Bradyrhizobium sp. WD16: one gene and its partner. The protein of the gene in region 1 binds, or shares a complex with, the protein of each later gene. Links are inferred from orthologs where the notes say so. Each region holds a gene or a part of one and is shown in the gene's direction. Other genes may lie near its edges.

Evidence for each region.
Region 2: the proteins of secA (region 1) and secY are in contact, whole or in part, in a crystal structure (PDB 3DIN), measured with the Thermotoga maritima proteins. The link is inferred for Bradyrhizobium sp. WD16 from one-to-one orthologs. Residues at the interface, in WP_004082002.1 of Thermotoga maritima: Glu261, Ala262, Arg263, Lys300, Ala301, Arg302, Thr303, Ile304, Ile305, Leu323, Tyr324, Asp325, Pro326, Val329, Ser330, Tyr333, Ile336, Lys340, Phe345, Val349, Glu363, Phe364, Tyr374, Ser375, Gly376, Gly377, Glu393, Ile395, Thr482, Ser483; in WP_004081795.1 of Thermotoga maritima: Glu108, Gly109, Glu110, Glu111, Ala236, Glu237, Arg238, Arg239, Ile240, Thr241, Ile242, Gln243, Tyr244, Ala245, Arg246, Arg247, Val248, Thr249, Gly250, Arg251, Arg252, Val253, Tyr254, Gly256, Ala257, Ser258, Thr259, Tyr260, Leu261, Pro262.

Annotation. Positions count from the first base shown.
Region 1 is NZ_CP028908.1:1,494,556-1,510,084, reverse strand. What follows is about bases 10,364-13,808. They hold secA (preprotein translocase subunit SecA), read left to right. Parts: upstream 10,364-10,761; coding sequence 10,762-13,608; downstream 13,609-13,808. Also shown: DB459_RS06995 (DUF1013 domain-containing protein), read right to left, coding at 1-462; ispH (4-hydroxy-3-methylbut-2-enyl diphosphate reductase), read left to right, coding at 726-1,697; DB459_RS06985 (homoserine kinase), read left to right, coding at 2,010-2,972; rnhA (ribonuclease HI), read left to right, coding at 3,013-3,477; DB459_RS06975 (DUF1178 family protein), read right to left, coding at 3,559-4,059; DB459_RS06970 (carbon-nitrogen hydrolase family protein), read right to left, coding at 4,056-4,904; grxC (glutaredoxin 3), read right to left, coding at 4,943-5,218; DB459_RS06960 (ComF family protein), read right to left, coding at 5,261-6,061; DB459_RS06955 (methyltransferase domain-containing protein), read left to right, coding at 6,455-7,297; DB459_RS06950 ((deoxy)nucleoside triphosphate pyrophosphohydrolase), read right to left, coding at 7,361-7,762; bifunctional glutamate N-acetyltransferase/amino-acid acetyltransferase ArgJ, read right to left, coding at 7,759-9,000; DB459_RS06940 (peptidylprolyl isomerase), read right to left, coding at 9,184-10,134; DB459_RS06930 (murein L,D-transpeptidase family protein), read right to left, coding at 14,006-15,529. UniProt on the Escherichia coli protein: Required for protein export, interacts with the SecYEG preprotein conducting channel.
Region 2 is NZ_CP028908.1:4,131,424-4,146,492, forward strand. What follows is about bases 11,851-14,835. They hold secY (preprotein translocase subunit SecY), read left to right. Parts: upstream 11,851-12,669; coding sequence 12,670-14,001; downstream 14,002-14,835. Other genes in these bases: rpmD (50S ribosomal protein L30), read left to right, coding at 11,858-12,052; rplO (50S ribosomal protein L15), read left to right, coding at 12,065-12,556; DB459_RS19240 (adenylate kinase), read left to right, coding at 13,998-14,835. Outside these bases: fusA (elongation factor G), read left to right, coding at 1-1,655; tuf (elongation factor Tu), read left to right, coding at 1,695-2,885; rpsJ (30S ribosomal protein S10), read left to right, coding at 3,019-3,327; rplC (50S ribosomal protein L3), read left to right, coding at 3,370-4,083; rplD (50S ribosomal protein L4), read left to right, coding at 4,083-4,703; DB459_RS19145 (50S ribosomal protein L23), read left to right, coding at 4,700-4,996; rplB (50S ribosomal protein L2), read left to right, coding at 5,009-5,842; rpsS (30S ribosomal protein S19), read left to right, coding at 5,855-6,133; rplV (50S ribosomal protein L22), read left to right, coding at 6,144-6,524; rpsC (30S ribosomal protein S3), read left to right, coding at 6,546-7,250; rplP (50S ribosomal protein L16), read left to right, coding at 7,297-7,710; rpmC (50S ribosomal protein L29), read left to right, coding at 7,722-7,934; rpsQ (30S ribosomal protein S17), read left to right, coding at 7,945-8,190; rplN (50S ribosomal protein L14), read left to right, coding at 8,230-8,598; rplX (50S ribosomal protein L24), read left to right, coding at 8,598-8,912; rplE (50S ribosomal protein L5), read left to right, coding at 8,905-9,462; and 6 more genes. UniProt on the Escherichia coli protein: The central subunit of the protein translocation channel SecYEG. Consists of two halves formed by TMs 1-5 and 6-10.

The DNA of each region.
Region 1 (15,529 bases):
CGGGTCGAGCGGCGTCAAGGTCGAGGCATTCCAGTGGGTGCGGTCGCGCACGCTCGCGATGGTGGACTTGGTGGTGCCGACCAGGCGCATGATCTGCGCGTCCTTGAGTTCCGGATGGCTGCGCACCAGCCAGAGGATCGCGCTCGGGCGCTCGTGGCGGCGCGATACCGGGGTGTAGCGCGGGCCCTTCTTCTTCTTGGCTTCGGGCAGGCGGACCTTGGATTCGGCGAGCTTGAGGCGGTAGTTCGGATCGTTCTCGCCCTTCTCGATCTCTTCGCGGGTGAGCTGGCCCGACGAGATCGGATCCATGCCCTTGATGCCCTGGGCGGCGTCGCCGTCGGCGATGGCGCGCACTTCCAGCGGGTGCATCTTGCAGAAATCGGCGACCTGATCGAAGGACAACGCGGTATTGTCGACAAGCCACACGGCGGTGGCCTTCGGCATCAACGGGGCGTTGCTCATGGCAAATCTCCTTTGTGCTTCGCCCAGCTTTTTCGGGGGCGAAACCGTGGTCATCAGCGATGACGGGAATTGGCGCCTATATAGTCTGCAAGGGGGTCAAATGGCAATGGTTTCGCCCCCGGACAGGGCCCGCCGGGCGTTTCGGTCGTCGGGGCATCAAATTGACGCGGGGGCGGCGAGGCCGGGGTGGCCGCCCTTGACACGGACACAAGAGCGGCTCAATTCCCTGATAGCCGATTTCGGGCACGATTTCCGGGATTCAGATGCCCTCGCAGCCAAAACCCACCCTCAAGGTCTACCTTTGTTCCCCGCGCGGCTTCTGCGCCGGGGTGGTCCGTGCCATCGACACCGTCGAGCGGGCGCTGGCGCTGTACGGCGCCCCCGTCTATGTGCGGCACGAGATCGTCCATAACCGCTATGTCGTCGAAAGCCTGCGGGCCAAGGGCGCGATCTTCGTCGAGGAGCTCGAGGAGATTCCGCAGACCGACGCGCCCGTGGTGTTCTCCGCCCATGGCGTGCCGAAGGCGATCCCGAGCGAGGCCGAGCGGCGCAAATTCTTCTCGCTGGACGCCACCTGTCCGCTGGTGACCAAGGTCCATCGTGAGGCCGAGATCCACTTCAAGCGCGGCCGCGAGATCATCCTGATCGGCCATGCCGGCCATCCCGAAGTCGTCGGCACGCTGGGCCAGCTGCCGACCGGTGCGGTGTCGCTGATCGAGACCGTCGAGGATGTCGCCGTGTTCCAGCCGAAGGACGAATCCAGGCTCGCCTATATCACCCAGACGACGCTTTCCATCGACGACACCACCGAGATCGTGGCGGCGCTCAAGGCCCGCTTCCCGGGCATCGCCGGGCCACACAAGGAAGACATCTGCTACGCCACCACCAACCGCCAGCTCGCGGTCAAGAAGGTGGCGAATCTGGTCGACGCCATGGTGGTGGTCGGTTCGCCCAACTCGTCGAATTCGCAGCGGCTGCGCGAGGTCGCCGAGCGCGAGGGCTGCCCGCGCGCCGTGCTGGTGCAGCGCGCCGCCGAACTCGACTGGGCGATGTTCCACGGCGTCGGCCGGCTCGGCATCACTGCCGGGGCCTCGGCGCCGGAGGTCATCGTCGAGGAGATCATGGCCGCCTTCGCCGAGCATTACGACCTGAGCGTCGAGACGGTGACCGCGGCGGCAGAGACCGAGTTCTTCCCGCTGCCGCGTCCGTTGCGCCAGGTCAATGCCGCGGAATAGCTCCGGGCCGGCCGGCCTTCGACGCCGGTCGATTTGACATTTCCACCACCCTGACCGATTCCGAAGGTCGCTAGTGTGGCGTCTCGCAATTGCCTACCGCCTTTGCGGCGAGCCTCTCGTAGGCAATGGCGAGACATAAGCCACACCAGCACTTTGATTTTACTAGTGTCCCTATGTCTCCGAATTACCGTGCGAGGGTGAGGCAATGGGGCGGTAATTCGGAGACAGGACACTAGTGCGTGGATCTGACGCTTGTATCAGCATTGCAGCGAGTTCTACGTAATGCCAATTGCGCAATCGGGGCATTGAGAGATGGCGGTCTACACCGACGTGTCCGCCGAGGACCTTGCGGATTTTCTGTCGCGCTACGACATCGGCACCTTGCTGTCCTACAAGGGCATCGCCGAGGGCGTCGAGAATTCCAACTTCCTGCTGCACACCAGCCGCGGCTATTTCTTCCTGACGCTCTATGAAAAGCGGGTCGCCGCCGGCGACCTGCCGTTCTTCCTCGGGCTGATGGCCCATCTCGGGCAGCATGGCATCACTTGTCCGCAGCCGGTGCTCAACCGCGCCGGCGAGGCGCTCGGCACGCTGGCCGGCCGGCCGGCGGCAATCATCGATTTCCTCGAAGGCGTGTGGCCGCGGCGACCCGGCGCGGTGCATTGCGGCGCAGTCGGCACCGCGCTGGCGCGGATGCATCTCGCCGGGGCCGATTTCCCAATGCGGCGGGCCAACGCGCTGTCGCTCGCAGGCTGGCGGCCGCTCTACGCCGCGATGGCGCCGCGAGCCGACGAAATCCAGAGCGGGCTCGGTGGCTTGCTCGCCGCTGAACTCGGCTTTCTCGACAGTGCCTGGCCGCGGCATCTGCCCGAAGGCGTGATCCACGCCGATCTGTTTCCCGACAACGTCCTCTTCCTCGGTGACACGCTGTCGGGGCTGATCGACTTCTATTTCGCCTGCAACGACGTCCTCGCCTACGACGTGGCGATCTGCCTCAATGCCTGGTGCTTCGAGCCGGACGGCGCCTTCAACGTCACCAAGGCGCGGGCCTTCCTCAACGCTTATGGCCGAGAGCGCGCGCTCTCGGCCGCGGAGCAGGACGCCTTGCCGGTTCTGGCGCGCGGCGCCGCCATCCGCTTCTTGCTGACGCGGGCGGTGGACTGGCTCAACGTGCCGCCCGGCGCCCTCGTCAGGCCCAAAAATCCGCTGGAATACCTGCGCAAATTGCGCTTCCACCAGAGCGTTGCGAGCGTGCGCGACTACGGCCTGGAATGATTTTGCTTGGAATGAGATGTTGATCGATGAGGCAAGGGGCGTGACCGAGGCGACCAATGCGGCCAAGCCGCATGTGCTGATCTACACCGATGGCGCCTGTTCGGGAAATCCCGGGCCAGGCGGCTGGGGCGCCATCCTGCGGTTCGGCGAGCTCGAGAAGGAGCTCAGCGGCGGCGAGCGCAACACCACCAACAACCGCATGGAGCTGATGGCGGCGATCTCGGCGCTGGAGGCCTTGAAGCGGCCGGCGGTGGTCGATCTCACCACCGACAGCCAGTATGTCCGCCAGGGCATCACCGCCTGGATTCACGGCTGGAAGCGCAATGGCTGGCGCACCGCCGACAAGAAGCCGGTCAAGAACATCGATCTGTGGCAGCGCCTCGACGCGGCGCTGCATCAGCACGAGGTGCGCTGGCACTGGGTGCGCGGCCATGCCGGCCATGCCGAGAACGAGCGCGCCGACCAGCTGGCGCGCGACGGCATCGCGGCGATCCGTCACGGCTGACCGGGGATCGGCGCCCGTCGGTCCCTGACCGCCACCAGCACCACGCTGAGCTTGTCGATCGGGGCGACCGGCGTTGCCGCATCAGTTGCGATCGTCGGGCACGATCGGCAGCGGCGCGACCTCGATGCCTTCCTCGATCAGCGAGCGCGCTTCGTCGAGCGAAGCCTCGCCGTAGATCGGCCGGTGTTCGATGTCGCCGTAGTGCATGCGCCGCGCCTCGTCGGGGAATTTGTCGCCGACGTCCTCTGCCTTGCTGACGATGAGGTCGCGCAGCTCCTTGAGCTTGGCGCGCAGTTCGCGCTCCTGCGGCGACACCAGCGCCACGGATTCGGCGGGGGCGGGTTCGGACGAAGAGGGTGGGGCAGACGCTTCGGCGGCGGCCGCGGCCGGCGTCGCAGGCAACGTCTTGCCGCGCGATTTGCCGATCACGCGCGGCGCCATGATCGCCTTTTCCACGTTGGCGGATTCGCACGACGGGCAGGTTACGAGCTTGCGCTTGCGCTGGCCGTCGTAGGCCGCGGAACTCTGAAACCAGCTCTCGAACTCGTGCCCCTTGTCGCAGCGAAGCGCGTAGCGGATCATGCCTTGCTCCGCACCAGATGCAGATACCCCGTGCTGCCATGGGGGTCGGCGACGCTGAAGCGGCGGCCGTGCTCCAGCGAGGGAATGCTCCGCCGCACGCTGTCGATCTTGGCAGGGTCGATCCTCGCCATGACGACGCCGGGATCGACGCCGCCTTCCGCGAGGATCGTGCCCCACGGATCGATGATCAGCGAATGGCCGTAGGTTTCGCGACCGTTCTCGTGCTTGCCGCCCTGGGCGGCCGCGAAGATGTAGCAGCCGGTCTCGATGGCGCGGGCCCGCAGCAGCACATGCCAATGAGCCTCGCCGGTCTTGCGGGTGAAGGCCGAAGGAACGGTGATGAAGCCGGCGCCCGCCTCGGCCAGCGCACGATAGAGCGAGGGAAACCGCAGATCGTAGCAGATGGTCAGGCCGAAGCGGCCGAACGGCAGGTCGGCGAGAATGGCGGATTCGCCGGGCTGGTAATTGGCCGATTCCCGGTAGGTCTCGCCATGATCGAGATCGACGTCGAACATGTGGATCTTGTCGTAGCGGGCGACGATCTCGCCCGCCGGATCGATCAGAAAGGAGCGATTGGCGGCGCGCTCCGGGCTCGCTCTCACGGCGAGGGAGCCGACATGAACATGGATGGCAAGATCGCGCGCCAGCTGCCGATAGCCGGCCAGCGACCGGTCGAGCTCCTCGTCCTGCAGCAGCGAGAACAGCGCCTTGCGGTTCTCCTGCATCAGGTTGCTCATCTCGGGCGTCAGCACATAGCCGGCCCCGTCCGCCACCGCCTGCCGGATCATCGCCGCGGCCTGATCGAAGCTCGCTTCGGGCGACAGCCCGGTCCGCGTCTGGATCATCGCTGCGGTGAATGGCGCCACGGGTCCGGCCTCGCTGCTCACGATGCGGTCTCCTCTCCGGCCAGCAGGCGGTCCAGCCTGCCTTCCTGCTCCAGCGCATAGAGATCGTCACAGCCGCCCACGTGAAGGTCGTTGATGAAGATCTGCGGCACGGTGGTGCGGCCATTGGCGCGCGCCACCATGGCCTGTCGCAGTCCGCCGCCGGCGGACACATCGATCTCGCGGAACGCGATGCTCTTGCGGCTGAGCAGCGACTTGGCGGCCCGGCAATAGCCACAGGTCTGGGTGGTGTAGATCTCAACAGCGGCGGTCACGGGATCGGACGTCATGAAAGGCCTCGAAATACGGTTTCCCGATTATATGGGAGGCCGAAAGCTGTCCACAACCCGCGCAAAGACCAGCACATCCACCTCGGCGGCGCCGGCGCGCAGCAGCGCCCGGGCGCAGGAATCGACCGTCGCGCCCGAGGTCAGCACATCGTCGACCAGGACGATGCGCCGGCCGGCGACGGCGGCCTTCTGCCCCGGAAGTACCTTGAAGGCACCCTGCACGTTTTTTGCGCGTTCGCCGCGGCTCAGGCCCACTTGCTGACGGGTCGGCTTGAGCCGGGCGAGCGCCAGCGGCGCCATCGGCACGCCGCTGATGCGGCTGACCGCGGCGGCGAGCGCGCCGGACTGGTTGAAGCGGCGGGAGAAGCCGCGGCGCCAGTGTAGCGGCACCGGAACGAGGAGATCGGCCTCGGCGAGCAACTCGCGCCCGGCGCGGACCATCCAGCGCCCCATGGTCGGCGCGAGATCGGTTCGATCCTGGTATTTGAGGCCGTGGACCAGCGGCTTGGCCGCGTCGTCGTAGCGTAGCGCGGCGCGGGCGCGGCGATAGGACGGGGGTGCGGCAATCGCTTCCATCGACAGCAGCCCGGGTCCCGGATCGTAGACGAAGGGGATGCCGAGTCGTTCGCAGAATGGCGGTGCGATGAAGGACAATCGTGCCCAGCAGGCGGCGCAGACCCCTTCGCCGGCCACCGGCTCGCGGCAGGCGACGCACAGCGTCGGCAGCGCCACGTCCAGCGCCAGTCGCGCCGCGCTCGCCAGCGCCGCGGCACAGGCCCGGGCGACGCTGCGCGAGTTGGCGAGGCTGCGGTTGATCAGGTGGGCCATGCTGCGGCCGGCCTCGAAAGGTGACGCTGTGACGACGTTAGCAAAACCAAAAAGCGAGTGCGGCTTATGTCTCGCAATGGCCTACAGGGGCTTGCCGCAAAGAACATAGGCAATTGCGAGACGCCGCACTAGCGCGGTGGATCTGACGCTCGTTTCAGCATTGCAGTGAGTTCTTCATACGAGCGTCAGATCCAAAACCGCACTAGAATCATATTGATGCTGGTGTCCCCTTGTTTCCAACGTTCGTAGAAGCGCCTGCTGCAAAGGAATACGAACGTTGGAAACGGGACGCCAGCGCTGCGGAACCCGCCGCTCAGGCATTCCAGCCTGATTTGAGGTGCCCCAACGCCGCGCAAAGCTGCTAAAGCGTCGCGCCATGACTGGACGTCGCCGATGACCGGGTCTCGCAAGACCGCGCCCATCCTGTTCGACCGCGCGCTGATCGCCACGCGCCGGGCGCGCGCCGCGCGGCTCGGGCCGGCCACCTTCCTGCTCGATCGCGTGGTCGAGGACCTGAACGAACGGCTTGGCGCGGTGCTGCGCGAATTCACCGCGGCGGCGGATGTCGGCACGCCGGAGTTCAAGCTGGCCACTCTGCTGGCCGGGCGCATGCCGGCGCGCGAAATCCCGCTGCTCGTCGCCGACGACGAGCGGCTCGATCTCGCCCCGGAATCGATCGATCTCGCCGTCTCGGCGCTGGCCCTGCATCTCGTCAACGATCTTCCCGGCGTGCTGGCGCAGCTGCGCCGCGCCTTGCGGCCGGACGGGCTGTTTCTCGCCGCGCTGCTCGGCGGCGAGACGTTGACCGAACTGCGCGAGGCCTTCGCCGCGGCGGAGGCCGAGGTCGAGGGCGGCCTGTCGCCGCGTGTCGCGCCGTTCGCCGACCTGCGCGAGCTCGGCGCCCTGCTGCAGCGGGCCGGCTTCGCCCTGCCGGTCACCGACGTCGACCGCCTGACCGTGCGCTACGACAGCGCGCTGGCGCTGATGCAGGACCTGCGGCGCATGGGCGCGACCAATCCGCTCACCGAGCGGCGCCGCACGCCGCTGCGCCGGCAGACCCTGCTGCGCGCGGTCGAGATCTATGGCGAGCGCTTCGCCGACGCTGACGGCCGCGTCCGCGCCACTTTCGAGGTGGTCTGGCTGTCCGGCTGGGCGCCCCATGAAAGCCAGCAACAGCCGCTCAAGCCGGGCTCGGCGAACGTCAGCCTCGCCGAGGCGCTGAAGCGGCGGAGGTGAGATCGGCGGGGCCTGACGCCCTGATTGCTGTGAACCGTGGCGGAGCGCGAAGCGGACGCGAGACTACAGCAGCAGATCCGTCAGATGCGGAATCAGCGGCAGGTCGGCTGGCGGCATCGGGTAGTCGCGCAGCTTGTTGGGCCGCACCCAGGCGAGCTGCTGGCCTTCGCGCGCAGTGACGGTGCCTTCCCAGCGCCGGCAGATGTAGAGCGGCATCAGGAGGTGGAAGTCCTCGTAAGCGTGGCTCGCAAAGGTCAGCGGCGCGAGGCAGGCCTCGCGCACGGTGATGCCGAGTTCCTCGTCGAGCTCGCGGATCAGCGCAGCCTCCGGCCGCTCGCCGGGATCGAGCTTGCCGCCGGGAAATTCCCACAGGCCGGCCAGCGCCTTGCCCTCCGGGCGCTGCGCCAGCAGGACGCGGTTGTCGGCATCGATCAGCGCGCAGGCGACGACGAGGATGAGCCTCACGACCGATAGTCGCCGTTGATGGCGACATACTCCTTGGTGAGATCGCAGGTCAGCACCCGGTCGCGACCCTTGCCGAGACCAAGGCTGACGCGGATCTGGATTTCCGGCTTCTTCATCGCCGCCGACACCGTCGCCTCGTCGTAATCCGGGTCGCGCGCGCCCTTGTGGGCGACGCGGATGCTGTTGAAGGCGATCGACAGTTTGTCGCGGTCCGCCGGCTCGCCGGCCTTGCCCACCGCCATGACGACGCGGCCCCAATTGGCGTCCTCGCCGCCAATGGCGGTCTTGACCAGCGGCGAATTGGCGATCGTCAACGCGATCCGTCGCGCCGACTTGTCCGATGTGGCACCTTCCACCAGAATTTCGACCAGCTTGCGGGCGCCTTCGCCGTCGCGAGCCACCTGTTCGGCGAGATCGGCCAGCACGGCGTGGAAGGCCTTGGCGAAGGCTTTCAGCCGCGGATCGCTGGCACGGTTGATCCTGGGGGCGCCGTCCGCGGCCGCGGCGCCGGTGGCGAAGGCCAGCAGCGTGTCGGAGGTCGAGGTGTCGCCATCGATGGTGACGGCGTTGAAGGTGTCGTGAACGCCGCTCTTGAGCAGGGACTGCAGCACCGGCGCCGCGATCGGCGCGTCGGTGAAGACGAAGGACAGCATGGTCGCCATGTCGGGGGCGATCATGCCGGCGCCCTTGGCCATGCCGTTGATGGTGACCGTCGCCTTGCCGAGCCTGACCTTCGCGGTTGCGACCTTGGGAAACGTATCGGTGGTCATGATGGCGCGCGCGGCGTCGAGCCAGCCGCCGGCGGTGGCACGCTCGGCGAGCTGCTGCAGCACGCCGTCGAATTTGGTGGCGTCGAGCGGTTCGCCGATCACGCCGGTGGAGGCGAGGAAGACGTCGGCCGGCTTGCAACTGGCGGCCCGGGCGGCGATGCCGGCGGTCAGCGTCGTGGCGGCGCGTCCGGTCTTTCCGGTGAAGGCGTTGGCGTTGCCGGAGTTCACCACCAGCGCCCGCGCCGTCTTGCCCTTGAGCTTGGCCCGGCACCACTCCACCGGCGCCGAAGCGCATTTCGAGGTGGTGAAGACGCCGGCGACGGTGGTGCCCGGATCGAGCAGCACCATCAGCACGTCGGTGCGTCCCTTGTAGCGGATGCCGGCGGCCGCGGTGGCGAGGCGGACGCCCTTGAGTTCTGGCATCTGCGGCGTGGTTGCGGGAGCGAGCGGCGAGATCGAGGCGGCCATGGGCGAATCCGAAAATCGAGGAACGGCGCTATTTAGAACATGATCCGGAAACTGGATACCTTTTCCGGCCGCCGGTTACGTGGTTTTCGCCGCAGGCGTCATCGTGGTCGCCGAAACCACAAAAAAACCGGAGCCGCAGCGCGGCCCCGGTTGCTGTTTGCTGTTCAGCACCGTGCGCGGCGCTTATTTCTTGGCCGGCTCGCTCTTCGCCGGAGCCATCGCGTCGGACTTGGCGTCCGACTTGGCGTCGGGCTTGGTCTCGCTCTTGGTCTCGCTCTTGGCGGCGTCCGCAGCCTTGTCGAGGCGCTCGATCTTGGCGCTCTGGTGCAGCTTGCTGACGTAGTCGGCCTGGGCCTTGCGGGTGACATAGGTCTCGATCTGCGCCTTGACCTGGTCGAATGCCGGAGGCTTGCGGTTGCGCTTCTCCTCGACCTTGATGACGTGCCAGCCGAACTGCGACTTCACCGGGTCGGAGATCTTGCCCGGCTCGAGGGCGAAGGCGGCAGTGGAGAATTCCGGCACCATCTGGTCCTTGGTGAAGAAGCCGAGGTCGCCGCCGTCGGAGGCGCCCGGATCCTTGGACTTCTTCTTGGCGAGTTCGGCGAAATCGGCGCCCTTCTTCAGTTCGTCGATGACCTGCTTGGCCTCGTCCTCGGTCTCCACCAGGATGTGGCGGGCATGGACTTCCTGCTCGGAGGAGATCTGCTTGGCGGCGTCGTCATAGACCTTGTGCATGGCCTCGTCGGTGGTGGCGGCCTTGCCTTCCACCGCCAGCAGGCTGTCCATCAGCAGCCGGTCATGGGCGAAGGCGAGGCGCTTCTTGAAGTCGTCGCGGTCCTGGACCTTCTTGTCCTCGGCCGCCTTGGCCGCGAGCTTGAGGTCGATCAGGAAGTTGACGACGTTCTCGCGCCGGGTCGCCGGATCCATCTGGGCGAGGCTCGGGCCCAATTCCTCTTCGGCCACGGCGATATCGCTCTCGCGGATCTCGGCCCCGTTGACCTTGGCGACCACCGCATTGCTGTCCTGGGCGCGGGCGGGCAGGCCGGGAAGGAATGCGAGCGACAGGCCGGTCGCCACGGCGGCGAGGAGGCCAAGGCGCAGCGCGCCGAGCGGGCGGGGGGAGGCAAAGGTCATGGACAATCCTTCTGTGGTCGAGATCGAGGAGGTTCGTTGTTGAATCGATCGGCGTCTGGTCGGTCGCGGCGGTCCGGCACTTCCAAGATAGGCCCGCACTACGTTCAAATGTCCCGTTTCCAACGTTACTATTCCAGTGCAGATCCGGCTGTGACGCACGTGTGACGGACGAGCCGCAACGCTGGTACCTACGTCAATCCGCCGCACTGGCGGCAAGGGTGCGTCGGGACGACGTTTTCACTCTGGCCACCGGCTGACGAAAAGGCCGCGGACACTCGCCCAAGCGCGATCGATTGGCAACGCAAAAACCCGTCAAAATCATGAAATTCATGAAATGCTTGGCGAAGGGCTGCGCCGTTGACAAGACTTTGACCCACCCATATCTCTGCCCCGCCAGGGTCTGACGATCATGGTGCGTTCGGCCGCGCCAGCGCCGGTAAAGCCTCCCGACTGCCACTCCCGTGCCGCTGCGCCAGTCTGCGCAAGGGATTGCCCGGCCAAGGGTTTTCCGGCTTCGGCCGCGCTCCGCGACAACATGATGTGAGGCCTTCCGCCTCGAAGACGGCCGTCCTTGGCCGGCTCCCTGCAGCCGGCTGAAACAGCCGGCTGCACAAGACAGGACACGTGATGATCGGCGCCCTCGCCCGCAAGTTTTTCGGCTCGGCCAACGACCGGCGGATCAAGGCCTACTATCCCCGCGTTGCAGCGATCAACGCGCTGGAGCCTGAACTCGCCAAATTGTCCGACGAGGCGCTGCGCGCCCGCACCGACGAGTTCCGCAAGCAGCTTGCCGACGGCAAGACCCTCGACGACCTCCTGGTGCCCGCCTTCGCCACCGTGCGCGAGGCCTCCAAGCGGACCCTCGGCCAGCGCCATTTCGACGTCCAGCTCATCGGCGGCATGGTGCTGCACGAGGGCGATATCGCCGAGATGCGCACCGGTGAAGGCAAGACGCTGGTGGCGACGCTGGCGGTCTATCTCAACGCGCTGGCCAGCCGGGGCGTGCATGTGGTCACGGTCAACGACTACCTCGCCCGCCGCGACGCCGAATGGATGGGCGAGATCTACGGCTTCCTCGGGCTGACCACCGGCATCATCGTTCACGGTCTCGACGACGAGCAGCGCAAGCAGGCCTATGCCTGCGACATCACCTACGGCACCAACAACGAATACGGCTTCGATTATCTCCGCGACAACATGAAGTACCGCCTGGAGGACATGGTCCAGCGCGGGCACTTTTTCGCCATCGTCGACGAAGTCGACTCGATCCTGATCGACGAGGCGCGGACGCCGCTGATCATCTCCGGGCCGCTCGACGACCGCTCCGACTTCTACAACACCATCGATACCTTCATTCCGCGCCTCGACAAGGCCACGGATTACGAGGTCGACGAGAAGCAGCGCTCGGTGACCCTCACCGAAGCGGGCATGGAGAAGATCGAGACGCTGCTGCGCGATGCCGGCCAGCTCAAGGGCGAATCGCTCTACGACGTCGAGAACGTCTCCGTCGTCCACCACATCAACCAGGGCCTGCGCGCCCACACGCTGTTCACCCGCGACAAGGACTACATCGTCCGTGACGGCGAGGTGGTGATCATCGACGAATTCACCGGTCGCATGATGCCGGGGCGGCGCTATTCGGAGGGCCTGCACCAGGCGCTGGAAGCCAAGGAGCACGTCCAGGTCCAGCCCGAGAACCAGACGCTGGCCTCGATCACCTTCCAGAACTATTTCCGGATGTATGAAAAGCTCGCCGGCATGACCGGCACCGCGGCCACCGAGGCCGACGAGTTTTTCGACATCTACAAGCTCGAGGTCCGCGAGATCCCGACCAACGTGCCGGTCAAGCGTCTCGACGAGGACGACGAGGTCTACCGTACCGCCCAGGAGAAGCACGCCGCCATTCTCGCCGAGATCGAGCGCGCCAATTCCCGCCTGCAGCCGGTGCTGGTCGGCACGGCCTCGATCGAGAAGTCCGAACTGCTCGCGGAGTATCTCAAGAACAACGGCTACAAGCAGATCGACTTCACCAATCCCAAGGCGCTGGAGAAGCTCTATGCCGCGGCGCGCGCCGGCAAGCCGGCCAAGCTGTTCGCTGTGCTGAACGCGCGCTTCCATGAGCAGGAAGCCTATATCGTCGCCGAGGCCGGCGTGCCGGGCGCCATCACCATCGCCACCAACATGGCCGGCCGCGGCACCGACATCAAACTCGGCGGTTCGCTGGAGATGCGGGCGGCGGCGGAAACCGCCGCCATGACCGACGAGGCCGAGAAGCAGGCGCGCATCGCCGAGATCAAGGCCGACATCGAGAGGTTCCGCGAGCTCGTGCTCAAGGCGGAGGAGATCGTCGAGATCGAGCCGGCCAAGGGCAGCAAGCCCGCCAGGACGGTGACGAAGCCGGGCGGCCTTTACATCATCGGCTCCGAGCGCCACGAATCCCGCCGCATTGACAACCAGCTCCGCGGCCGGTCCGGCCGTCAGGGCGACCCCGGCCGCTCCAAGTTCTTCCTGTCGCTGGAAGACGACCTGATGCGGATCTTCGGCTCCGACCGGCTCGACAGCATGCTCACCCGCCTCGGCCTCAAGGAAGGCGAGGCGATCATCCATCCCTGGATCAACAAGGCCCTGGAGAAGGCGCAGCAGAAGGTCGAAGCGCGAAACTTCGATATCCGCAAGAACCTGCTCAAGTTCGACAACGTCCAGAACGACCAGCGCAAGGCGATCTTCGACCAGCGCATCGAGCTGATGCGCGACGAGAATGTCGCCGAGACCGTCGCCGACATGCGCCACATCCTGGTCGAGGATCTGGTCGCCAAGCATGTGCCTGAGCACGCCTATGCGGAGCAGTGGGACGTCGCCGGCCTCAACGAGGAAATGCAGCGCGTCCTCGGCCTCGACTTGCCGGTCCACGACTGGGCCAAGGAAGAGGGCATCGCCGGCGAGGAGCTGCTGGCTCGGATCGAGAAGCGGGCCGACGAGCACATGGCCGCCAAGGTGGCGCAGTGGGGTCCGGAGGTGATGCGCTACGTCGAGAAGTCGCTGCTGCTGCAGACCCTCGACCATCTCTGGCGCGAGCACCTCGTCATGCTCGACCATCTGCGCCAGGTCATCGGGCTGCGCGGCTATGGCCAGCGCGATCCGCTGCAGGAATACAAGTCGGAAGCCTTCAGTCTGTTCGAGGCGCTGATCGCCCATCTGCGCGAGGCGGTGACGGCGCAGCTCATGCGGGTGGAGATCGTGCCGCCGGAAGAGCCGGCGCCGCAGCTGCCGCAGATGGAGGCTCACCACATCGATCCGCTCACCGGCGAGGACACCATGGCGCTGGCCAATGTCTCGCTGGCGCCGGCCCTGTCCGCCAATGCGGCGGCGCGTGACCCCAATGACCCCTCGACCTGGGGCAAGGTCGGCCGCAACGAGGATTGCCCCTGCGGCTCCGGCAAGAAGTACAAGCACTGCCACGGCCGCTACGTCTGAGGCGGGACCGAAGTTCACGCGTCATGCCCGGCACGGGCCGGGCATGACGAAGCAGGCGCTTCTACGAACGTTGGCAACGAGGGGACACTAGTGTGGCGTCTCGCAATTGCCTATGCCCTTTGCGGCAAGCCCCTGTAGGCAATTGCGAGACAATAAGCCACACTAGCTTTTTGATTTTGCTAGTGTCCCGATGTCTCCGAATGACCGTGCGAGGGTGAGGCAAACGAAGCGGTAATTCGGAGACGGGACACTAGGTGTGGCGTCTCGCAATTGCCTATGCCCTTTGCGGCAAGCCTCTCATAGGCAATTGCGAGACATAAGCCACGCTAGTGTGGTGGATCTGACGCTCGTATGAAGAGCTCGCTGCGATGCTGAAACGAGCGTCAAATCCACCGCACTAGCGGAAGCTCGTCCAGCGGCCGTCGAAGGAATTGGTCGGGACCACGGGCTGGGCGCCGGCGATCGCCTGCTCGATCGTCGTCGGCTTGGTGCGGGCGACCGCCTGGGCCATCGGCTTGGCGTCCGAGGCCTTGTTATCCGAAGCCTTGTTATCCGAAGCCTTGTTGTCCAACGCCTTGCTCTCCAACGGCTTGGCCTCGGCGGTTTGGCTGTCGCGGCTCTTGCTTCCGGCGCTCTTGTGGTCCGCCGATTTCGCGCCCGGCTTGATCGCGGCCACGGCTGTCGCCAGCCTGGCGGCAAGAGGCTTGGGGGCCGGGGTCGGTGCCGAGGTGCTGGCGGTGGTGCTGGCCGTCGTCTCGGTCCGCCTCAGCCCGACCTTCTTGGCGAGGTTGCCGAAGAAGCCGCCCGTTGAAGCGGCCGGGGCGTTGGCCTCCGCCGGTGCGACGGTCGCGACGTGGCTGGTGGTGGCCAGCGCCGGGTTGTCGCCGTTGGCCGGCGAGCCGGCGTCGGCCCGCGGTTCGGGCGCTTGCGGCGGATTGACCGTCGGCGGAATGGTCCCTGGCGCAGGCGAATACGAGGCCACCGAGAAGTTCGGGGTGGTCGGATCGGACAGGCCGGTCTGGCCGTTCGGAATCTTGGCGGCGAAGACCGCATTCATGCCGCCGTCGATGCCGGTGTTGCGCCTTGCCTGCGGTGTGCCGCGGCCGATCAGCTCGGCGGTCTTGATCTCGTCCTCACGCTGCTTCTCGCGCACTGCGTCGGCGATCTCTTCGGGGATCTGGTAGGCGGGACAGGCGCCGGTCGGATTGAAGCTGAGCGGCTTGGTCGAGCCCGCCGGCGGCTGGGCGTCGAATACGTAATGGCGGTCGCAGACGTCGACCTTGGGCTCCTGCCGCGTCATCTCGAAGTGGTCGCTGCCTTCCTTGATCATCTTCCAGAAAGGCATGTTCGGGTTGTCGCGGTGCTTGGCGAAGTTCTGCGGCGTCATCCGGAACGGATAGGCCTGCACCTGGAAGGCGCGCTGGCCGCCGAAAAAGGCCTCGCGGCCGAGCGAGTAGATCTCCGAAATCTGCTCGTCGGTCATGGCGTAGCAGCCGCGCGAGGAGCAGTCGCCATGGACCATCAGCTGCGAGCCGGTGCGGCCGAGCGAGCGGTCGAAGGCGTTGGGATAGCCCATGTTGAACGAGAGATAGTAGGCCGACTGCGGATTCATCTGCGCCGGCGTGATGGTGTAGAAGCCCTCCGGCGCCTGACGGTCGCCTTCGCGGACTTTCGGGCCGAGATCGCCCGACCAGCGGCAGATCGGATAGGTCTTGAGCAGCGCGAAACGGCCGTTGCGATCCTGCTTCCAGACCTCGAGCTCGGCCTCCTGCTTGAACAGCCGGACAAGCATCGGCGATGCCTTGTCCATGTTCTTCGCGTCCATCTCGGCGACGAGCTTTTCCGGTATCGGCTTGTTGGCCTTGGCGCTGGTCGAGAGGCTGTCGCCATCGCAGCCGGCAAGCGCAAGCGAAGCCGCGGC
Region 2 (15,069 bases), 2.6 Mb from region 1 along the record:
CGGGTGCCGATTTCTACAAGTGTCTGCAGGATATCATCGACCGGCTCGGCGCCAAGCCGATCGCGATCCAGCTGCCGATCGGCGCCGAGAACACCTTCAAGGGGGTGATCGACCTCGTGCGCATGAAGGCCGTGGTCTGGAAGGACGAGGCCCTCGGCGCCAAGTATGAGGACGATGAGATCCCGGCGGACCTGCTCGACAAGGCCAAGGAATACCGCGAGAAGATGTTGGAGGCCGCCGTCGAGCTCGATGACGGCGTCATGGCCGCCTATCTCGACGGCAAGGAGCCGGACGAGGCGACGCTCAAGAGGCTGATCCGCAAGGCGGTGCTGAGCGGCGCCTTCTATCCGGTGCTGTGCGGTTCGGCCTTCAAGAACAAGGGCGTGCAGCCGCTGCTCGACGCCGTGGTCGACTACCTGCCGTCGCCGATCGACGTGCCCGCGATCAAGGGCATCGACGAGGACGGCAACGAGGTGGTGCGCAAGGCGGAGGACAAGGAGCCGTTGGCGCTGCTTGCCTTCAAGATCATGGACGACCCCTTCGTCGGCACCATTACCTTCTGCCGCATCTATTCCGGCACGCTGGTGTCGGGCACTGGCGTCATCAATTCGACCCGCGACCGCAAGGAGCGGATCGGGCGCATGTTGCTGATGCATGCCAACAACCGTGAGGACATCAAGGAAGCCTATGCTGGCGACATCGTCGCGCTGGCGGGCCTCAAGGAAGCGCGCACCGGTGACACGCTGTGCGATCCCGATGAGCCGGTGATCCTCGAAAAGATGGAATTTCCGGAGCCGGTCATCGAGATTGCGATCGAGCCGAAGTCGAAGGCCGATCAGGAGAAGCTGGGCATCGCCTTGGCGAAGCTTGCCGCCGAGGATCCGTCCTTCCGTGTCTCCACCGATCAGGAGTCCGGCCAGACCATCCTCAAGGGCATGGGCGAGCTCCATCTCGACATCAAGGTCGACATCCTGAAGCGGACCTACAAGGTCGACGCCAATATCGGCGCGCCGCAGGTGGCGTTCCGCGAAAAGATCACCAAGCCGGCCGAGGTCGACTACACCCACAAGAAGCAGACCGGTGGTACCGGCCAGTTCGCCCGGGTGAAGTTCGTCGTCGAGCCGAACGAGCCGGGCAAGGGCTTCGAATTCGAGTCCAAGATCGTCGGCGGCGCGGTGCCGAAGGAATACATCCCGGGCGTCGAAAAGGGCCTCAACAGCGTTTTGACCTCGGGTGTGGTCGCCGGCTTCCCGGTGGTCGACGTCAAGGTCCAGCTGGTGGACGGCGCCTTCCATGACGTCGACTCCTCGGCGCTGGCCTTCGAAATCGCCTCGCGCGCTGCGTTCCGCGAAGCCCTGCAGAAGGGCAAGTCGGTGCTGCTCGAGCCGATCATGAAGGTCGAGGTGGTGACACCTGAAGACTACACCGGATCGGTGATTGGCGACCTCAACTCCCGCCGTGGCCAGATCCAGGGGCAGGACATGCGCGGCAACGCCAACGTCATCAACGCGATGGTGCCGCTCATGAACATGTTCGGTTACGTGAACAACCTGCGCTCCATGAGCCAGGGTCGCGCGACCTTCACGATGCAGTTTGACCACTACGCCGAGGCTCCGGCCAACGTGTCAGCGGAAGTCCAGAAGAAGTTTGCCTGATCGCCTTTGACGACTGTCAAAGCCTGAACGGAGAGTGTCATGGCCAAAGAGAAGTTTGAACGTACGAAGCCGCATTGCAACATCGGGACGATTGGTCACGTCGACCACGGCAAGACGTCGCTGACTGCGGCGATCACGAAGGTGCTTGCGGAGACGGGCGGCGCGACGTTCACGGCATACGACCAGATTGACAAGGCGCCGGAAGAGAAGGCGCGCGGCATCACGATCTCGACGGCGCATGTCGAGTACGAGACTGCGAACCGGCACTATGCCCACGTCGACTGCCCGGGGCACGCCGACTACGTCAAGAACATGATCACCGGCGCGGCGCAGATGGACGGCGCGATCCTGGTGGTGTCGGCGGCGGACGGCCCGATGCCGCAGACCCGCGAGCACATCCTGCTGGCGCGTCAGGTCGGCGTTCCGGCGATCGTGGTGTTCCTCAACAAGTGCGACATGGTCGACGATCCGGAGCTTCTGGAGCTGGTCGAGCTTGAGGTCCGCGAACTGCTGTCGAAGTATAACTTCCCGGGCGACAAGATCCCGATCATCAAGGGTTCGGCGTTGGCGGCGCTGGAGAACAAGGATCCGAAGCTCGGCCACGACGCGATCCTGGAACTGATGCGCAATGTTGACGAGTACATTCCGCAGCCGGAGCGTCCGATCGACCAGCCGTTCCTGATGCCGGTGGAAGACGTGTTCTCGATCTCGGGTCGCGGCACCGTGGTGACCGGCCGTGTCGAGCGCGGCGTGATCAAGGTCGGCGAGGAAATCGAGATCGTCGGCCTGAAGCCGACGCAGAAGACCACGGTGACCGGCGTCGAGATGTTCCGCAAGCTGCTCGACCAGGGCCAGGCCGGCGACAACATCGGCGCGCTGCTGCGCGGCACCAAGCGCGAGGAAGTGGAGCGCGGCCAAGTGCTGTGCAAGCCGGGTTCGGTGAAGCCGCACACCAAGTTCAAGGCCGAGGCCTATATCCTGACCAAGGAGGAGGGCGGCCGCCATACGCCGTTCTTCACCAACTACCGTCCGCAGTTCTACTTCCGCACCACCGACGTGACCGGTGTGGTGCACCTGCCGGAGGGCACCGAGATGGTGATGCCGGGCGACAACATCGCCATGGAAGTGCATCTGATCGTGCCGATCGCCATGGAAGAGAAGCTGCGCTTCGCCATCCGCGAGGGCGGCCGCACCGTCGGTGCCGGCGTCGTCGCCTCGATCATCGAGTAAGCGATCGCGCCCTTGAACGGGCGCCGGGTCATCCGCGGTTCGCCGCGGATGACCGCTTTCCAAGAGACGCGAAGACCAAGAAGTTGTGACCGCCTCGCTCCCGAGGGGCGAAGACGAAAGAAAGACAACGGCAATGAACGGCCAAAACATCCGCATCCGGCTCAAGGCGTTCGACCATCGCATCCTCGATACGTCGACCCGTGAGATCGTGAATACGGCGAAACGGACCGGCGCTCAGGTGCGCGGGCCCATCCCGCTGCCGACGCGCATCGAGAAGTTCACCGTCAACCGTTCGCCGCACGTCGACAAGAAGAGCCGCGAGCAGTTCGAGATGCGCACCCACAAGCGCCTGCTCGACATCGTCGATCCGACCCCGCAGACCGTGGACGCGCTGATGAAGCTCGACCTCGCCGCCGGCGTGGATGTCGAGATCAAGCTTTAAGATCAAGGTCCGGTTTCGGACGAAGAGATAGGAAGAACGCCAATGCGTTCCGGAGTGATCGCTCAGAAAGTCGGGATGACGCGGGTCTTTACCGAGACCGGCGAGCATATTCCCGTCACGGTCCTGAAGTTGAGCAACTGCCAGGTGCTGGCGCACCGCACCAAGGACAAGAACGGCTACACCGCGCTGCAGCTCGGTTCCGGCTCGCGCAAGTCGGTGTATCTGCCGAAGGCCGAGCGTGGCCAGTTCGCCATCGCCAAGGTTGAACCGAAGCGCAAGGTGGCCGAGTTCCGCGTGTCCGACGATGCGGTGCTGCCGGTCGGCGCCGAGATCCAGGCCGACCATTTTGTCGTCGGCCAGTTTGTCGACGTCACCGGCACCTCGGTCGGTAAGGGCTTTGCCGGCGGCATGAAGCGCTGGAATTTCGGCGGTCTGCGCGCCACTCACGGCGTGTCGATCTCGCACCGTTCGATCGGTTCGACCGGCGGCCGCCAGGATCCCGGCAAGACCTTCAAGAACAAGAAGATGCCCGGCCACATGGGTGTCGACCGCATCACCACGCTGAACCTGCGTGTGGTGTCGACCGACGTCGAGCGCGGCCTCGTCCTGGTGGAGGGCGCCGTTCCGGGCTCCAAGGGCGGCTGGATCACCGTGCGCGATGCGGTGAAAAAACCGCTGCCGAAGGATGCGCCGAAGCCCGGCAAGTTCAAGGTAGCCAATGGCGGCGAAGCCGCCGTCGAGAAGGAGGGCGCGTGATGGAACTGAACGTCACCACGCTCGAAGGCAAGGCCGCCGGGTCGGTCAAGCTGTCGGATGAGATCTTCGGTCTCGAGCCGCGCGCGGATATCATCCAGCGCTGCGTGATCTGGCAGCTCGCCAAGCGCCAGGCCGGCACTCACAAGGCCAAGGATCGCGCCGAGGTCTGGCGCACCGGCAAGAAGATGTACAAGCAGAAGGGCACCGGCGGCGCCCGTCACGGCTCGGCCCGCGTGCCGCAGTTCCGCGGCGGCGGTCGTGCCTTCGGTCCGGTCGTGCGCAGCCATGCCATCGATCTGCCGAAGAAGGTGCGCGCGCTGGCCCTGCGCCATGCGCTCTCCGCCAAGGCCAAGGATGGCGGGCTCATCGTGCTGGATAGCGCCGAGCTCAACGACGCCAAGACCAAGGTGCTGTCCGGGCATTTCTCGGGCCTCGGCCTCACCAACGCCCTGATCGTCGACGGTGCCGAAGTGAACAACGGCTTCGCGGCTGCGGCGCGTAACATCCCCAATATCGACGTGCTGCCGGTCCAGGGCATCAACGTCTACGACATCCTGCGCCGTCGGAAGCTGGTTCTGACCAAGGCGGCCGTCGATGCGCTGGAGGCGCGCTTCAAATGACCATCGATGCGAAGCATTATGACGTGATCGTGGCGCCGGTCATCACCGAAAAGGCGACGACTGCCTCGGAACACAATCAGGTCGTGTTCAAGGTGGCGCCGAAGGCGACCAAGCCGCAGATCAAGGAAGCAGTCGAGAAGCTGTTCGACGTCAAGGTCAAGAGCGTGAATACGATTGTCCGCAAGGGCAAGACCAAGGTCTTCCGCGGCACCTTCGGTACGCAGTCTGACAGCAAGCGCGCAATCGTGACCCTGGAAGAGGGCCACCGCATCGACGTCACGACCGGATTGTAAGGCGACACGACGATGGCACTGAAGACATTCAATCCCACGACGCCGGGCCAGCGCCAGCTGGTGATGGTCGATCGTTCCGCGCTCTACAAGGGCAAGCCGGTCAAGACGCTGACCGAGGGCAAGTCCTCGAGCGGCGGTCGCAACGCCACCGGGCGCATCACCGTGCGCTTCCGCGGCGGCGGCCACAAGAAGGCCTACCGCGTCGTCGATTTCAAGCGCGCCAAGCAGGACGCGCCGGCGACCGTGGAGCGGCTGGAATACGACCCCAACCGCACCGCGTTCATCGCTCTGATCAAGTATCAGGACGGCGAGCAGGCCTACATCCTGGCGCCGCAGCGCCTCGCGGTGGGTGACACCGTCGTCGCCGGCAACTACGTCGACGTCAAGCCGGGCAACGTGATGCCGCTGGGCAACATGCCGGTCGGCACCATCGTCCACAACATCGAGATGAAGATCGGCAAGGGTGGTCAGATCGCCCGGTCGGCCGGCACCTACGCCCAGATCGTCGGTCGCGACCAGGACTACGTCATCCTGCGTCTCAACTCGGGCGAACAGCGCCTGGTGCACGGCCGCTGCATCGCCAGCATCGGTGCGGTGTCCAATCCGGACCACATGAACACGTCGATCGGCAAGGCCGGCCGCAAGCGCTGGCTTGGTCGCCGCCCGCACAACCGCGGCGTCGCTATGAACCCGATCGATCACCCGCACGGCGGCGGCGAAGGCCGCACTTCCGGCGGTCGTCACCCGGTCACCCCGTGGGGCTTGCCGACCAAGGGCAAGAAGACCCGCAAGAACAAGTCCACCACGAGATTCATTCTCGCCAGCCGCCACAAGCGGAAGAAGTAAGGATCGCACGCCATGGTTCGTTCGGTGTGGAAAGGCCCGTTTGTCGAGGGCTCACTGCTGAAGAAGGCCGATGCCGCGCGCGCGTCGGGCCGTCACGACGTTATCAAGATCTGGAGCCGTCGCTCGACGATCCTGCCGCAGTTCGTTGGCCTGACCTTTGGCGTCTACAACGGCCAGAAGCACGTGCCGGTTGCGGTCAACGAGGAAATGGTCGGTCACAAGTTCGGTGAGTTCTCGCCGACCCGCACCTTCCACGGCCATTCGGGCGACAAGAAAGCCAAGAGGGCTTGAGGATTAGGTTATGAGCAAACCAAAGCGCGAACGGAGCCTCGCCGATAACGAGGCCAAGGCGGTCGCCCGGATGCTGCGGGTGAGCCCGCAGAAGCTCAATCTGGTCGCGGCCATGATCCGCGGCAAGAAGGCGTCGTCTGCGCTCGCCGATCTCGAGTTTTCGCGCAAGCGGATCTCGATCGACGTCAAGAAGTGCCTGGAATCGGCTATTGCCAATGCCGAGAACAATCATGACCTCGAGGTCGACGACCTGGTCGTCGCCGAGGCGCATGTCGGCAAGGGTATCGTCATGAAGCGTTTCGCGCCGCGCGGTCGCGGCAGGTCGGGACGCGTGTTCAAACCGTTCTCGCAACTGACGATCGTCGTTCGTCAGGTCGAGGCGAGCGCGTAACGAAGGGCGCAGGAGACAACGATGGGTCAGAAGATCAATCCGATCGGGCTGCGTCTGGGTATCAACCGGACCTGGGATTCCCGCTGGTATGCCGGCAAGGCCGAATACGGCAAGCTGCTGCACGAGGACGTCCGCATCCGCGAGCTGCTGCACAAGGAGCTCAAGCAGGCCGCTGTCGCCCGTATCGTCATCGAGCGGCCGCACAAGAAGTGCCGCGTCACCATCCACTCGGCGCGTCCGGGTGTGGTGATCGGCAAGAAGGGTGCCGACATCGACAAGCTGCGCAAGCGGATTGCCGAGATCACATCGTCGGACGTGGTGCTGAACATCGTCGAGATCCGCAAGCCTGAGCTCGATGCGACGCTCGTCGCCGAATCGATCGCCCAGCAGCTCGAGCGCCGCGTCGCGTTCCGCCGCGCCATGAAGCGCGCGGTGCAGTCGGCGATGCGCCTCGGCGCCGAGGGCATTCGCATCAACTGCTCGGGCCGTCTCGGCGGCGCCGAAATCGCCCGCATGGAGTGGTACCGTGAAGGCCGCGTGCCGCTGCATACGCTGCGCGCCGACGTCGATTACGGTGTCGCCACAGCGTTCACGACCTTCGGCACCTGCGGCGTCAAGGTCTGGATCTTCAAGGGCGAGATTCTCGAGCACGACCCGATGGCGCAGGACAAGCGCCTCGCGGAAGGCGAGGGCTCCAGCCCGAGGTCGCGCCGCGACGCGGCCTGATCTGGTTTTTCGAGAAGGTTTGAAGGCGTAAGCCGGGAACAAGAACATGTTGCAACCAAAGCGCACGAAATTCCGCAAGGCGCACAAGGGCCGGATCCACGGCGTGGCGTCGTCCGGCGCGACGTTGTCGTTCGGCCAGTACGGGCTGAAGGCGATGGAGCCGGAGCGCGTCACCGCCCGCCAGATCGAGGCCGCCCGCCGGGCGCTCACCCGTCACATGAAGCGCGTCGGCCGCGTCTGGATCCGCGTCTTCCCCGACGTTCCGGTGTCGAAGAAGCCGGCCGAAGTTCGCATGGGCTCCGGCAAGGGCACCCCCGAATTGTGGGTGGCGCGGGTCAAGCCGGGCCGCATCCTATTCGAGATCGACGGCGTCACTGACCAGACCGCGCGGGAAGCGCTGACCTTGGCCGCCGCCAAGCTGCCGATCAAGACGCGCTTCGTCGCGCGCATCGCGGAGTGAGGATTTTCGCCATGGCCGAACTGAAACCAGCCGATGTCCGTGCGATGAGCGCCGATCAGATGGACGACGAGATCGTCAAGCTGAAGAAGGAGCGCTTCAATCTGCGCTTCCAGCGCGCAACCGGGCAGCTCGAGAACACCTCGCGCCTGCGCGAAGCCCGCCGCGACATCGCTCGCATCAAGACCATCGCCGCGCAGAAGAAGCGCGCCGCGAAGACCAAGTAAGGGGCCGAAGATGCCGAAACGTACTCTGCAGGGCGTCGTCGTCAGCGACAAGCAGGACAAGACGGTTGTGGTGCGCGTCGATCGCCGCTTCACCCACCCGATCTACAAGAAGACGATCCGCCGCTCCAAGAACTACCACGCTCACGACGAGAACAACGAGTTCTCGACGGGCGACCAGGTCTGGATCGAGGAAAGCAAGCCGATCTCGAAGTTAAAGCGCTGGACGGTCGTCCAGGGCCAGAAGAAAACAGCTTAAGCGCGCAGTAGCGCAGCAGAAAGAGGACGAGGTGCATCAATGATCCAGATGCAGACCAACCTCGACGTGGCCGATAATTCAGGCGCGCGCCGTGTCATGTGCATCAAGGTGCTTGGGGGTTCCAAGCGCCGCTATGCGACCGTCGGCGACATTATCGTCGTGTCCGTCAAGGAAGCGATTCCGCGTGGCAAGGTGAAGAAGGGCGACGTCATGAAGGCGGTCGTCGTGCGCGTGGCGAAGGATATCCGCCGTGCCGACGGGTCGGTGATCCGCTTCGACCGCAACGCGGCCGTGCTGATCAACAACCAGTCGGAGCCGGTCGGCACCCGTATCTTCGGACCGGTGCCGCGCGAACTTCGCGCCAAGAACCACATGAAGATCATCTCGCTCGCGCCGGAGGTGCTGTAATGGCTGCGAAGATCCGCAAGGGCGACAAGGTGGTTGTGCTCACCGGCCGCGACAAGGGTCGCACCGGCGAGGTGTTTGAGGTGCGTCCGTCCGAGGGCCGTGCCCTCGTGCGCGGCGTCAACCTCGTCAAGCGCCACCAGAAGCAGACCCAGAGCCAGGAGGGCGGCATCATCTCCAAGGAGGCGCCCGTCCACCTGTCCAACCTCGCCATCGTCGGCAAGGATGGCAAGCCGACCCGCGTCGGTTTCAAGATTCAGCAGGATGGAACGAAGGTGCGTGTCGCCAAGCGTTCGGGAGCAGAGATCGATGGCTGAGACCGTACAGGTTCCGCGCCTTCGCGCGCAGTACGACGAGGAAATCCGCACCAAGCTGACGGAGCAGTTCGGCTACGCCAACGTCATGCAGGTGCCGCAGCTGTCCAAGGTCGTCCTCAACATGGGTGTCGGCGAGGCGGTCAACGACCGCAAGAAGGTCGAGCTGGCAGCCGCCGACCTCGCGCTGATCTCCGGCCAGAGGCCGGTCATCACCCGGTCGCGCATGGCGATCGCGACCTTCAAGCTGCGCGAGAACCAGCCGATCGGCGCACGCGTCACGCTGCGCAAGGCAAGGATGTACGAATTCATCGACCGCCTGATCAACATCGCGCTGCCGCGCGTTCGCGACTTCCGCGGTCTCAACCCCAAGAGCTTCGACGGCCGCGGCAACTATTCGCTCGGCATCAAGGAGCACCTGATCTTCCCGGAAATCGACTACGACAAGTCCGGCGAGACCTGGGGCATGGATATCACGGTCTGCACCACGGCGCCGACCGACGACGAGGCGCGGGCGCTGTTGACCGCGTTCAATTTCCCTTTCCGGCAGTGAGACACGATCTCAAACGCGGAAATTCAGGAGCCTGATATGGCGAAGAAGAGTTCGATCGAGAAGAACAACCGGCGTCGGCGGATGACCAAGAACGCCGCGGACAAGCGTGGCAAGCTCAAGTCGATCATCAACGACAAGACCAAGCCGCTGGAAGAGCGGTTTGCCGCGACGCTGAAGCTCGCCGAGATGCCGCGCAATTCGTCGGCGACGCGGATCCGCAATCGCTGCGAGCTTACCGGTCGTCCGCGCTCGGTCTATCGCAAGAACAAGCTGAGCCGTATCGCGCTGCGCGAGCTCGGTTCGAAGGGCCTGATCCCGGGCCTCGTCAAGTCGAGCTGGTAAGGAGGGTCGGAAAAGATGTCCACGCACGATCCGATCAGCGATCTCATCACCCGCATCCGCAACGCGCAGATGCGCAACAAGTCCAAGGTTTCGACCCCGGGCTCGAAGATGCGCGCCAATGTGCTCGAGGTGCTCAAGACCGAGGGATACATTCGCGACTTCACCTCGGTGGAGCACACCGGCGGCCGCAGCGAGCTCGAGATCGAGCTCAAGTATTTCGACGGCGAGCCGGTGATCCGCGAGATCGAGCGCGTGTCGAAGCCCGGCCGCCGGGTCTACGCTTCGGTGAAGAACCTGCCGCGCGTCAACAACGGCCTCGGCATTTCAGTGCTTTCCACGCCGAAGGGAATCATGGCTGACCACGACGCTCGCGAGGCGAATGTGGGTGGCGAAGTTCTCTTCACCGTGTTCTGATAGAGAAGGGGATCATAATGTCCCGCGTTGGCAAGAAGCCTGTTGCGGTGCCGTCGGGTGTGACGGCGACCGTCGAGGGCCAGACCGTGAAGGTCAAGGGTCCGAAGGGCCAGCTCCAGTTCGTCGTCCACGACGACGTCGAGGTGAAGCTCGACAACGGCGCGATCACGGTCGATCCGCGCTTTACGACCAAGCGCGCGCGCTCGCTTTACGGCACCGCCCGCGCCCAGGTCGCTAACCTGGTCGAGGGGGTCACCAAGGGCTTCGAGAAGCGGCTCGAGATCACCGGCGTCGGCTACCGCGCCGCGGTGCAGGGCAAGAACCTGCAGCTCGCTCTCGGCTATAGTCACGATGTGCTCTATCCAATCCCGGAGGGCATCGCGATCACCACCCCGAAGCCGACCGAGATCGTCGTCAACGGTATCGACGTGCAGCGGGTTGGTCAGGTTGCCGCCGAAATCCGCGGCTATCGTCCGCCGGAGCCCTATAAGGGCAAGGGTGTGAAGTACGCCAACGAGTTCATCTTCCGCAAGGAAGGCAAGAAGAAGTAACGGAGCGGGTCATGTCGAAACTCAAGGTCACGAATGCCCGTCGCAAGAATCGCGTGCGGCTGCAGTTGCGGCGCACCGGTGCCGGCCGCCCGCGGCTGTCGGTGTTCCGTTCGTCGAAGCACATCTACGCCCAGGTCATCGACGACCTGAAGGGCGTGACGTTGGCTTCGGCCTCGTCGCTGGAGAAGTCGCTGCGCGATGGCAGCAAGACCGGCGCCGACATCGATGCGGCGAGCGCGGTCGGCAAGCTGGTGGCGGAACGCGCCGTCAAGAACGGCGTCAAGGAAGTGGTCTTCGACCGCGGGCAGTATCTCTATCACGGTCGCGTCAAGGCGCTGGCCGATGCGGCGCGCGAAGGCGGGCTGAGTTTCTAAGGGCGTGGTCCGGAAGGCCGGGGTGCCGGATCTTCCGATCGGGGCCAGGCTCAGTGGATTGAAGTTGAACGGACACAGGACAGGGGCGGAGCGCTCCTCAAGGATTGGACAGCACCATGGCAGGTGAACGCGAACGCGGCGGCCGCGAACGGAACAGGGAGCGCGAAGAGCGCGACAGCGAGTTTGTCGACAAGCTCGTTCACATCAATCGCGTCGCCAAGGTGGTCAAGGGCGGCAAGCGCTTCGGCTTCGCGGCGCTGGTCGTCATCGGTGACCAGAAGGGCCGCGTCGGCTTCGGCCACGGCAAGGCGCGCGAGGTTCCTGAGGCGATCCGCAAGGCCACCGACTCGGCCAAGCGCAATCTGACGCGGGTGCCGCTGCGCGAAGGTCGCACGCTGCATCACGACATTGCCGGCCGTCACGGCGCCGGCAAGGTCTATCTCCGCGCGGCCCCTCCCGGTACCGGCATCATCGCCGGCGGTCCGATGCGCGCCGTGTTCGAGACGCTGGGCATCCAGGACGTGGTGGCGAAGTCGATCGGTTCGTCGAATCCGTACAACATGGTGCGTGCGACCTTCAACGCGCTCAAGCATCAGGATTCACCGCGTTCGGTCGCCAACCGCCGCAATCTCAAGGTTTCCGTGCTGCAGTCGCGCCGTATCGGCGGCGACGCCGAAGCGGCCGCGGACTGATCGGCGCCGAGGAGTTTGAGCAATGGCCAAGGCCGCAAAGACCATCAAGATCGAGCAGACCGGTAGCCCCATCCGTCGCCACGAGTCGCAGCGCGCGACCCTGGTCGGGCTCGGTCTCAACAAGATCGGCCGCGTTGCCGAGGTGGAAGACACCCCGTCGGTTCGCGGCATGATCCAGAAGGTTCAGCACCTCGTCCGCGTCGTCGACGAGAAGTAAGGAGACAGGGCGATGAAGCTCAGCGATCTCGCCGACAATCCCGGCTCGCGCAAGAAGCGCATGCGAGTGGGCCGCGGCATCGGTTCCGGCAAGGGCAAGACCAGCGGCCGTGGCGGCAAGGGTCAGACCGCACGCAGCGGTGTCCGCATCAAGGGTTTCGAAGGCGGTCAGATGCCGTTGCATCGCCGTCTGCCGAAGCGCGGTTTCAACAACATCTTCCGGCTCGACCTCACCGAGGTCAATCTCGACCGGATCCAGGCGGCGATCGACGCCAAGAAGCTGGACGCTGGAGCGACGGTCGACGCCGCGGCGTTGGTCGAGGCCGGCGTGCTGCGCCGCGCCCGCGACGGCGTGCGCCTGCTCGGCCGCGGCGAGCTCAAGTCCAAGATCACGGTCGAGGTCCATGGCGCCTCCAAGTCCGCCGTCGAGGCGGTGGAGAAGGCGGGTGGCTCGGTCAAGATCCTGGCGCCGCGCGAGGCCGAAGGCGAGCAGAAGGCGTCTTAAGAATGCGTCAGGCCCGGCCTTGTGCCGGGCGTCCGCGTCTTTACCTGTGTCACTGCAGAAGACGGGGATGGCCGCTGCCTGGCGGCCATGATGAGTGAAAGGACCGGGGTTACATGGCCTCCGCAGCAGAACAACTTGCCGCCAACCTGAACTTTTCGGCGTTCGCGAAGGCCGACGAACTCAAGAAGCGCATCTGGTTTACTCTGGGTGCGCTGCTTGTTTATCGGCTCGGGACCTATATCCCGTTGCCCGGCATCGATCCTGCCATTTGGGAACAGGTGTTTCGCACCCAGCAGGGCGGCATTCTCGGCATGTTCAATATGTTCGCCGGCGGCGGCATCCACCGCATGGCGATCTTCGCGCTGAACATCATGCCGTACATCTCGGCGTCGATCATCATTCAGCTGCTGACGACGGTGTCGCCGTCGCTCGAGGCGCTGAAGAAGGAAGGCGAGGCCGGCCGCAAGACGCTGAACCAGTACACCCGCTATCTCACGGTGCTGCTGGCGGCATTCCAGTCCTACGGCATCGCCGTTGGTCTCGAAGGGGCAGGTAACGTGGTCGCCGATCCGGGCATGTTCTTCCGGGTCTCCACGGCCATCACCCTGACCGGCGGAACCATGTTCCTGATGTGGCTCGGCGAGCAGATCACCTCGCGCGGCATCGGCAACGGCATCTCGCTGATCATCCTGTCCGGCATCGTCGCCGAGTTGCCGTCGGCGATCGCCGGCACCCTCGAGCTCGGCCGCCAAGGCGCGCTCTCCACCGGCATCATCCTGCTGATCATGGTAATGGCCGTGGCGGTGATCGCCTTCATCGTCTTCATGGAACGGGCGCAGCGCCGGCTGCTGATCCAATATCCGAAGCGTCAGGTCGGCAACAAGATGTTCGAGGGCCAATCCTCGCATCTGCCGCTGAAGCTCAACACCTCGGGCGTGATCCCGCCGATTTTCGCTTCGTCGCTGCTGCTGTTGCCGACCACGGTTGCGAACTTCAACGCCGGCAAGGGGCCAGAGTGGTTCCAGTGGCTCACGACCCAGCTCGGCCATGGCAGGCCGTTGTTCCTGGTGCTCTACCTGGCGTTGATCGTGTTCTTTGCCTTCTTCTACACCGCCATCGTGTTCAACCCGACCGAGACCGCGGACAACCTGAAGAAGCACGGCGGCTTCATTCCGGGCATCCGCCCCGGTGAGCGCACCGCGGAATACATTGACTACGTGCTGTCGCGAATCACTGTGCTCGGCGCTATCTATCTGGCGATCGTCTGCCTGATCCCGGAAATCCTGATTTCCTACGCCTCGGTGCCGTTCTACTTCGGCGGCACCTCGCTTCTTATCGTGGTCAGTGTGACGATGGATACCGTCGCCCAGGTGCAGGGCTATCTGTTGGCCCACCAGTACGAAGGGCTGATCAGGAAATCAAAGCTGAGGGGCCGTCGTCGATGAGATTGATCCTTCTCGGGCCGCCGGGAGCCGGCAAGGGAACACAGGCGAAACTTCTGGTCGAACGTTATGGCATCGTGCCGCTGTCCACCGGCGACATGCTGCGGGCGGCTGTGGTCGCCGAAACGCCGATCGGGCTGAAGGCCAAGGACATCATGGCGAGCGGCGCCTTGGTGCCCGATGACGTCGTGATTGGCATCATCGCCGATCGCATTGCCCAGCCGGACGCCGCCAAGGGCTTCATCCTTGATGGCTTTCCGCGCACGGTGCCGCAAGCCGAAGCGCTCGATGCGCTTCTCAAGGCGCGGGGCCTGAAGCTCGACGCGGTGATCGAACTGCGGGTCAACGAGAGCGCGCTGCTGCAGCGGGTCGAAACCCGGGTGGCGCAGATGCAGGCCCGCGGCGAAACGGTGCGGGCCGACGACACTCCCGAAGTGCTGTCCAAGCGCCTGGGGGCCTATCGTGCCCAGACCGCGCCGCTGGTGCACTATTATTCCGAGCGTCGGATGCTGGTGACCATCGACGGCATGATGTCGATCGATGAGGTCACCCGCGAGATTGCCCGGGTGCTGGACGCCGTTGTTGGCCGCGATACCTTGAAAAAAGGGGCAAAGCCGGCTCGCAAGCGCTCGGCGAAGAAGGCCGGTGCCCCCCGGAAGCCGGTCAGGCCGGCGGTGAAGGCTGGCGCGAAAAAGGCTGCCAAGGCCGGCCGCAAGACGGGCAAGGCCGTACCGGAGACCGCGAAAAAGGCCGCCAGGAAGGCCTCCAGCGGGAAGAAGGCGGTGAAGAAGGCGGCCAAGAAATCCGCCGCGAAACCGGGCAGGGCAGCTGCTCGCAAGGCGGGGCGGGGTGCGGGGAGCCGGAAGGTGACCAAGGCGGCCCGGAGTACCGCCAGAACGGCAAAAAACGCGAAAAAAGCCGGCCGGAAGGTCGCCAAAACAAGGACCAAGGCATCCAGACGGTTGACGAAACGCCGTTGAATCCTTTAATAAGCCCGCATCCAGTCGGATACGTTTCGGACGATGCCGGGCCCCGAGAGCAACCAGGGCAGGGCGTCGTGTTTGCGTTTGT